One region of the Amycolatopsis sp. lyj-346 genome, then DNA from elsewhere that is predicted to be linked to it. Evidence: riboswitches for the same ligand, from Rfam matches in the RefSeq annotation. Region 1 holds a riboswitch; the other holds the start of a gene.
What was found. Region 1 has a riboswitch for thiamine pyrophosphate ahead of thiO (glycine oxidase ThiO). Riboswitches for the same ligand answer to the same signal wherever they lie in the genome.
Positions count from the first base shown of each region.

Region 1 (3,397 bases):
GCGCTTCGCGGCGGCCTCGATGTCAGAGATCGTCACCAGTTCCATGTGCCGAGTATGTCAAGAAAACGTTCGGTTCGGAGTGTCTAATATGGACAGACGGAGTGGTCCTCCTCACGCTGTGGCAACGAGGGGAGTCACTCACGCGCCTTACACGTTGGACAGGGGAGAACACGGACTACCTAGATCGGGATCATGAGCAAGGAGAACGTAGCGGCTTCAGAGGAGAAGGAAGAAAAGTCGGGCCTGCGCATCGCGCAGGTCCTGGCGGCGGCGCTCGCGGCGGTGACCGCGGCCCTGCTCGGCTCGACGCTGGGCGTGGCGGGCACGGTGGTCGGCGCCGGCGTGGCGAGTGTGGTGTCGACGGTCGGCAGCGAGCTGTACCTGCGCTCCCTGCAGCGCACGCGGGAGGCGGCGCTCAAAGCGCGCCAGCTGGCGACGTCGGGAATCCGGCGCCGCGGGCCCGCGGAAGCGCCCGATACGCCGGAGGTGCCGATCACCGACCAGCCGACGGTCCAGCTGGCCAAGCCCGAGCCGTCACGGCTGCGGAAACTGCGCTGGCCGTTGCTCATCGGCACCAGCGTGGCGGCGTTCGCGGTGGCGATCCTGTCGATCGTCGGCTTCGAGTCGGCGACGGGCACCCAGATCGGCGGCGGAACCGGCACGAGCATCGGCAAGATCTTCACCGGCAGCCCCGGCCACCAGGAGAGGACGCCGTCGACGACCCCGCCGGCCTCGACGGAGGACACCCAGGTGTCCCCGACGGAGACGACCACGACCCCGACGGACACCTCGACCCCGCCGACGACGACGTCCGAGACCCCGGCGACCACCCCGAGCACGACGACCGAACAGCCGTCGACCTCGGCCCCGGCCACGACGGCAACCCCGCAGACCAGCAAGGGCGCGGTGGTCACGCCGACCCCGTGAGTCAGGGGAGGCGGGCTCGCAGCTCCCGCGCCGCGGCCTCGGGGTCTTCGGCTTCGGTGATCGCCCGGACCACCACGATCCGGGACGCGCCCGCGTCGAGGACCTCCGGGAGCCGGGGCCCGTCGATGCCGCCGATGGCGAACCACGGCCGGTCGGGGGCCCAGGCCGCCGTCGCGCGCACCAGGTCCAGGCCCGGCGCCGGACGTCCCGGCTTGGTCGGGGTCGGCCAGCAGGGGCCGGTGCAGAAGTAGTCGACCCCCGGCTCCGCGGCCGCGGCGAGGGCCTGGTCGAGCGAGTGCGTCGACCGCCCGATCACGACGTCGTCGCCCAGGATGCGGCGGGCCAGCGGCACCGGGATGTCGTCCTGCCCCAGGTGGAGCACATCCGCCCCGACCGCCAGCGCCACGTCGGCCCGGTCGTTCACCGAGAGCAACGCCCCGTGCCGGGCGCACGCCTCCGCCAGCACCTCCAGCGCCGCGATCTCGCCGGCCGCCTCCAGTGCGCCGGTCTTGTCGCGCAGCTGGATGATGTCGACGCCGCCCGCGAGGGCCGCGTCGGCGAAGGCAGCCAGGTCGCCGCGGGTCGTGCGGGCGTCCGTGCACAGGTACAGGCGCGCCGCGTCGAGGCGGGCGCGGATCTTGTCACCGGAGAGGGCGGGCATAGCGGCGACGGTACCGCGCCCGTTGATAATCCGACCCAAGCAGGCCGCCGTCGAGCGGCAGGTGTCGTTGCCGCGAAAGCCATCCGGCCGTGACTGCGGTTGGATTATCAACGAACGGCACAGTAGGGTGGATGTGTCCGCACGGGAGCCCGAGGCACGGGCTGAGAGGGAGCTGCCGCTCCGACCGTGGAACCTGATCCGGGTCATGCCGGCGCAGGGAGCGTGATTCCATGACGAACCTGGCAGTGGTGGGCGGCGGCGTGATCGGCCTGTCCGCGGCGTGGCGCGCGGCCGCCGGAAAACACCAGGTCACCCTGTACGACCCCGAGCCGGCCCGCGGCGGTGCGTCCTGGCTGGCCGGCGGCATGCTCGCCCCGGTCACCGAGGCCTGGCCGGGCGAGGAGGACGTCCTCCGCCTCGGTGAAGCGTCGCTGAAGAGGTGGCCCGGCTTCGCGCGCGACCTCGGAAAAGAGGGCGTCGACCCCGGGCTGGCCGGGCACGGGACGCTCGTCGTCGCCTTCGACCGCGCCGACGCCGGCTACCTGGACATCCTGGCCGGCCACCTGCACTCGCTCGGCCGCGCGGCCGAGCGGCTCACCGGCCGGGAGGCCAAGCGGCTCGAACCCGGTGTCGGGTCCGTCCGAAGTGGACTGCACGTGCCCGGTGACCTGGCCGTGGACAACCGGAAACTGCTCGACGCGCTGTACCGGGCCTGCGTGAACCACGGCGTCCGGTTCGTCCGCGAGCGCGTCGAAGAACTCCCGGACGCCGAAGCCGTCGTGCTCGCCGCAGGCGCCTGGACCGGGCGGCTGCACCCGCGGCTCGCCGACGCCGTGCGCCCGCTCAAAGGCGAAATCCTGCGGCTCAAGCCCCGCCGCGGCTGCCTGCCGCCGCCGAAGCTCACCGTCCGGGCCGTCGTCGAAGGCCGCCCGATCTACCTCGTTCCGCGCGGCGACCAGGAACTCGTCCTCGGCGCCACCCAGTACGAGGCCGGCTTCGACCAGGCCGTCACCGCCCGCGGCGTGCGCGAGCTGCTCGAAGGCGCCGAGCGCGTCTTCCCCGCGATCACCGAGTACGAGCTGACCGAGACCGCCGCCGGCCTGCGGGCCGGCAGCCGGGACGCGCTGCCGTACCTCGGCGTCTTGGACGACGGCGTCTTCGCCGCCACCGGACACCACCGCAACGGCCTGCTGATGGCCCCCGTGACCGCGGACGCCGTGGTGGCCTGGCTCGAGGGGGAGAAGCCGCCCGAAGGCACCGAAGCGGCGTCCCCCGCCCGCCTGCACCAGAAGGAGCACGTGTGATGGAGATCAAGCTCAACGGCGAGTGGACGGCGTTCCCGGACGGCGCCACCGTCGCCGACGTCCTCGACGCCACCGGCGGGCAGCGGCCCGGCATCGCCGTCGCGGTCGACGGCGTGGTCGTCCGCCGCGCCGACTGGGCGGCCACCCCCGTGCCCAAGGGCGCGGGCGTCGACGTGCTCACCGCGGTCCAGGGAGGCTGAAATGGACGAAGAACCGCTGGTCATCGGCGCCTGCAAGCTGACGTCCCGGCTGATCATCGGCACCGGCGGCGCGGCCAACCTCGCCGTGCTGGAACGCGCGCTGGTGGCGTCCGGCACCGAGCTGACCACCGTCGCCATGCGCCGCGCCGACGCCGAAGGCGGCTCCGGCGTCCTCGAACTCCTCAACCGGCTCGGCATCGAGCTGCTGCCGAACACGGCGGGCTGCCGGACGGCCGCCGAAGCCGTGCTCACCGCGCAGCTCGCCCGCGAGGCGCTGGAAACCGACCTCATCAAGCTCGAGGTGC
Region 1 is NZ_JAJPWT010000001.1:229,187-232,583, reverse strand. Features, by position in the region: gene ACLJQE_RS01170 (threonine/serine dehydratase) at 1-45, opposite strand, end outside; gene ACLJQE_RS01165 (hypothetical protein) at 193-927, shown strand; gene thiE (thiamine phosphate synthase) at 929-1,588, opposite strand; TPP riboswitch at 1,720-1,825, shown strand; gene thiO (glycine oxidase ThiO) at 1,819-2,892, shown strand; gene thiS (sulfur carrier protein ThiS) at 2,892-3,092, shown strand; gene ACLJQE_RS01145 (thiazole synthase) at 3,094-3,397, shown strand, end outside.

Region 2 (3,397 bases), on a different contig from region 1:
GCAATAAGTTCCTGGCGAACATCCGTGAGGCCAACGCGATCTGCCAGGTCATCCGCGTGTTCGACGACCCCGACGTGGTGCACGTCGACGGCCGGATCGACCCGTCGAGCGACATCGAGACGATCAACACCGAGCTGATCCTCGCCGACCTGCAGACCCTCGACAAGGCGCTGCCGCGGCTGGAGAAGGAAGCGCGGACGAAGAAGGAGAACAAGCCCGCGCTGGACAACGCCCAGAAGGCGAAGGAAATCCTCGACGCCGGGCGCACGCTCTTCCAGGCGCAGAAGGAAGTCGACTTCGACGCCCTGCGCGAACTGAGCCTGCTGACGACGAAGCCGTTCCTGTACGTCTTCAACGCCGACGAGTCGGTGCTGACCGACGAAGCCCGCCGCGAGGAGCTGACCAAGCTGGTCGCGCCCGCGGACGCGGTGTTCCTCGACGCGAAGGTCGAGGCGGAGCTGCTGGAGCTGGACGACGAGGAGTCCGTGCGCGAGCTGCTCGAGTCGGTCGGCCAGCCGGAGCCGGGCCTGTACTCCCTGGCCCGCGCGGGCTTCCACACCCTCGGCCTGCAGACGTACCTGACGGCGGGCCCGAAGGAGTCCCGCGCCTGGACGATCCCCCAGGGCGCAACGGCCCCCCAGGCGGCGGGCGTCATCCACACGGACTTCGAGCGCGGCTTCATCAAGGCGGAGATCGTCTCCTACGCCGACCTGATGGAGGCGGGCTCGATGGCGGCCGCGAGGGCGGCGGGCAAGGTTCGCATGGAGGGCAAGGACTACGTCATGACCGACGGCGACGTGGTCGAGTTCCGCTTCAACGTCTGACTCGCTGTTCGCGACCATCAACGACGGCGGACGAGACCCCGGCCGAGTTCCCGCCGCCGGGGCAGATCACCCGGTGGCCTGCCGGACCCGGTGATCCGGCAGGCTCGATCAGCCGAGCAGGCCCAGCAGTGCGATCGCGATCAGCACCACCGCGGGGGCGAGGGCGTTGATCCAGGCGCGCTGGGCGGGGGTGAGGGCGGCGGTGCTGTTCATGGCGTTTCCTAGGGCCGAAAACCGATGCTTCCGCTCCGAACAGCGCGCCGATCATGTCTTGCGTTAACAGCTGTGATCGAACTCTCAGCCGTCGAGGTGACGGCGGTTGCGGGCGGTGAACCAGAGCACCCCACCGGCCGCCGCCACCATCGTCGCGAACGCTGCCGTACCGACCACGATTGCCTGGGTCATCTCGTCTCCCTCCCGAAGGTTGCGGTAACCGAGAGACGCCAAACCGCGGTCAAGGTGCACTCAGCGTTACCGAGATCACAGCCCGGCCAGCACCGAATCGATCTGCGCGGCCAGGTCGAAGTCCTTCGCCGTCAGACCGCCCGCCGAATGCGTCGAGAGCCGGAACGTCAGCGTGCGCCAGCGGATGTCGATGTCCGGGTGGTGGTCGGCGGCCTCGGCGAGGTCCGCCACCCGGTTCACCACCTCGATCGCCTGGGGGAAGCTCGCCAGCTCCACCTCGCGCGAGATCACCGCGCCGGACCGCGTCCAGCCCGTGCCCAACCGTCCGTCGGCCTCGGAGTCGCTCAAGATTTCCGTCATGTCTCCATGGTCGTCCGTCCTGGACTACGCTGCACGCTTGCCACGGGAGTCCGGTGAGCCGGGCTGAGAGGCGGGTCACCCGCGACCGTTCGCACCTGACCGGATCATGCCGGCGACGGGAGGGCTTCCCTCCGCGTCCGGCGAAGTGCAGGAGGGTAGATGAAACGCAGGGCTGTTCGCGCCGCGACCGCCATTGCCGCCGTCAGCGCCGTCGCCGCGGCGTGCTCGCTGTCGGACGGTGACGGTGGTACGCAGCAGACGCCCACCGTCACCCTCGTGACGCACGATTCCTTCCTCGCGCCGCAGGAAGTGCTCGACGCCTTCCAGAAGCAGTCGGGCATCAAGGTCTCCGTGCTCAAGCAGGGTGACGCCGGATCGCTGACCAACAAGCTTGTGCTGACGAAGGCCAACCCGATCGGCGACGTCGCCTTCGGCGTCGACTCCACCTTCGCCTCGCGCGCGCTCAGCGAAGGCGTCTTCGAGCCCTACACCAGCCCCGAGGCCGACCGCGGGCCGCAGCGCTACGCCGTCGACCCCGAGCACCGGCTGTCCGCGGTCGACGTCGGCGACGTGTGCGTCAACGTCGACACCGGCTACTTCACCACCAAGGGGATCCCGGCGCCGTCGACCTACGACGACCTCGCCGACCCGAAGTACAAGGACCTGCTGGTCGCCGAGGACCCGGCGACGGCGTCCCCCGGGCTGGCGTTCCTCCTCGGCACCATCGCCAAGTACGGCGAGGCCGGCTGGAAGGACTACTGGGCGAAGCTGAAGGCCAACGGCCTCAAGGTGGTCAGCGGCTGGGAAGAGGCCTACACCAAGCAGTTCTCCGGCTCGTCCGGCAAGGGACCGCGGCCGATCGTCGTCTCGTACGCGTCGTCGCCGGCCGCCGAGATCGGCGACGACGGCAAGCCGCGCACCAAGGCGCTGCTCGACACCTGCTACCGGCAGGTCGAGTACGCCGGCGTGCTGGCGAACGGCAAGCAGGTCGAGAACGCGCGCAAGGTCGTCGACTTCCTGCTGTCCCAGCAGTTCCAGGCGACGGTCGCGGCCAACATGTACGTCTACCCGGCGCGCCAGGGCGTCGACCTGCCCGCGGGCTGGGCACAGGTCGCGCCGCTGCCGCAGAGGCCGCAGGCCCTGCCCGCGGACCAGGTGCAGGCCGGACGCGAGAAGTGGATCGGCGAATGGCGCGCGCTCGTGCAGTGACCTCCGTGGTCGGCGGCTCGGCCACCCGGAATCCCCGAACAGCCTCGCCGCGGACCGCTCGCGGCCTCGGCCTGGCACTGCTCGGGCTGGCCCCGATCGGGTTCCTGGTGGTGTTCTTCGCCTGGCCGGTGCTGGCGATCGTCGGCCGCGGGTTCGCCGCGGGCGGCCTCGACGTCGTGCTCGGCGACCCGCGGACCTGGCAGCTGGCCGGGTTCACGGTCGCGAGCGCGGCCGCGTCGACGGTGGTCGCGGTGCTGGCCGGGCTGCCGGTGGCGTTCCTGCTGGCCCGGGTGCGGCTGCCCGGCGTCGGCCTGGCGCGGACGCTGGTGCTGGTGCCGTTCGTGCTCCCGACCGTGGTCGTCGGGCTGGCGTTCCGGGCGCTGTGGCCGGACGGCGGCGTGCTGCCGATCGTGCTGGCCAACGCCTTCTTCAACGTCGCCGTCGTCGCGCGGACCGTCGCCGGGCTGTGGGCGCGGCTGGACTCGCGGACCACCGACGCGGCCCGGGCGCTCGGCGCGTCGCCGTGGCGGGCCTTCCGGTCGGTGACGCTGCCCGCACTGGCGCCGGCGATCGCGTCCGCGGCGGCCGTGGTGTTCCTG
Region 2 is NZ_JAJPWT010000007.1:381,378-384,774, forward strand. Features, by position in the region: gene ychF (redox-regulated ATPase YchF) at 1-824, shown strand, start outside; gene ACLJQE_RS23575 (4a-hydroxytetrahydrobiopterin dehydratase) at 1,305-1,589, opposite strand; TPP riboswitch at 1,622-1,728, shown strand; gene ACLJQE_RS23580 (thiamine ABC transporter substrate binding subunit) at 1,749-2,798, shown strand; gene ACLJQE_RS23585 (ABC transporter permease) at 2,885-3,397, shown strand, end outside.
Region 2: another riboswitch for thiamine pyrophosphate. It lies ahead of ACLJQE_RS23580 (thiamine ABC transporter substrate binding subunit); the one in region 1 lies ahead of thiO (glycine oxidase ThiO).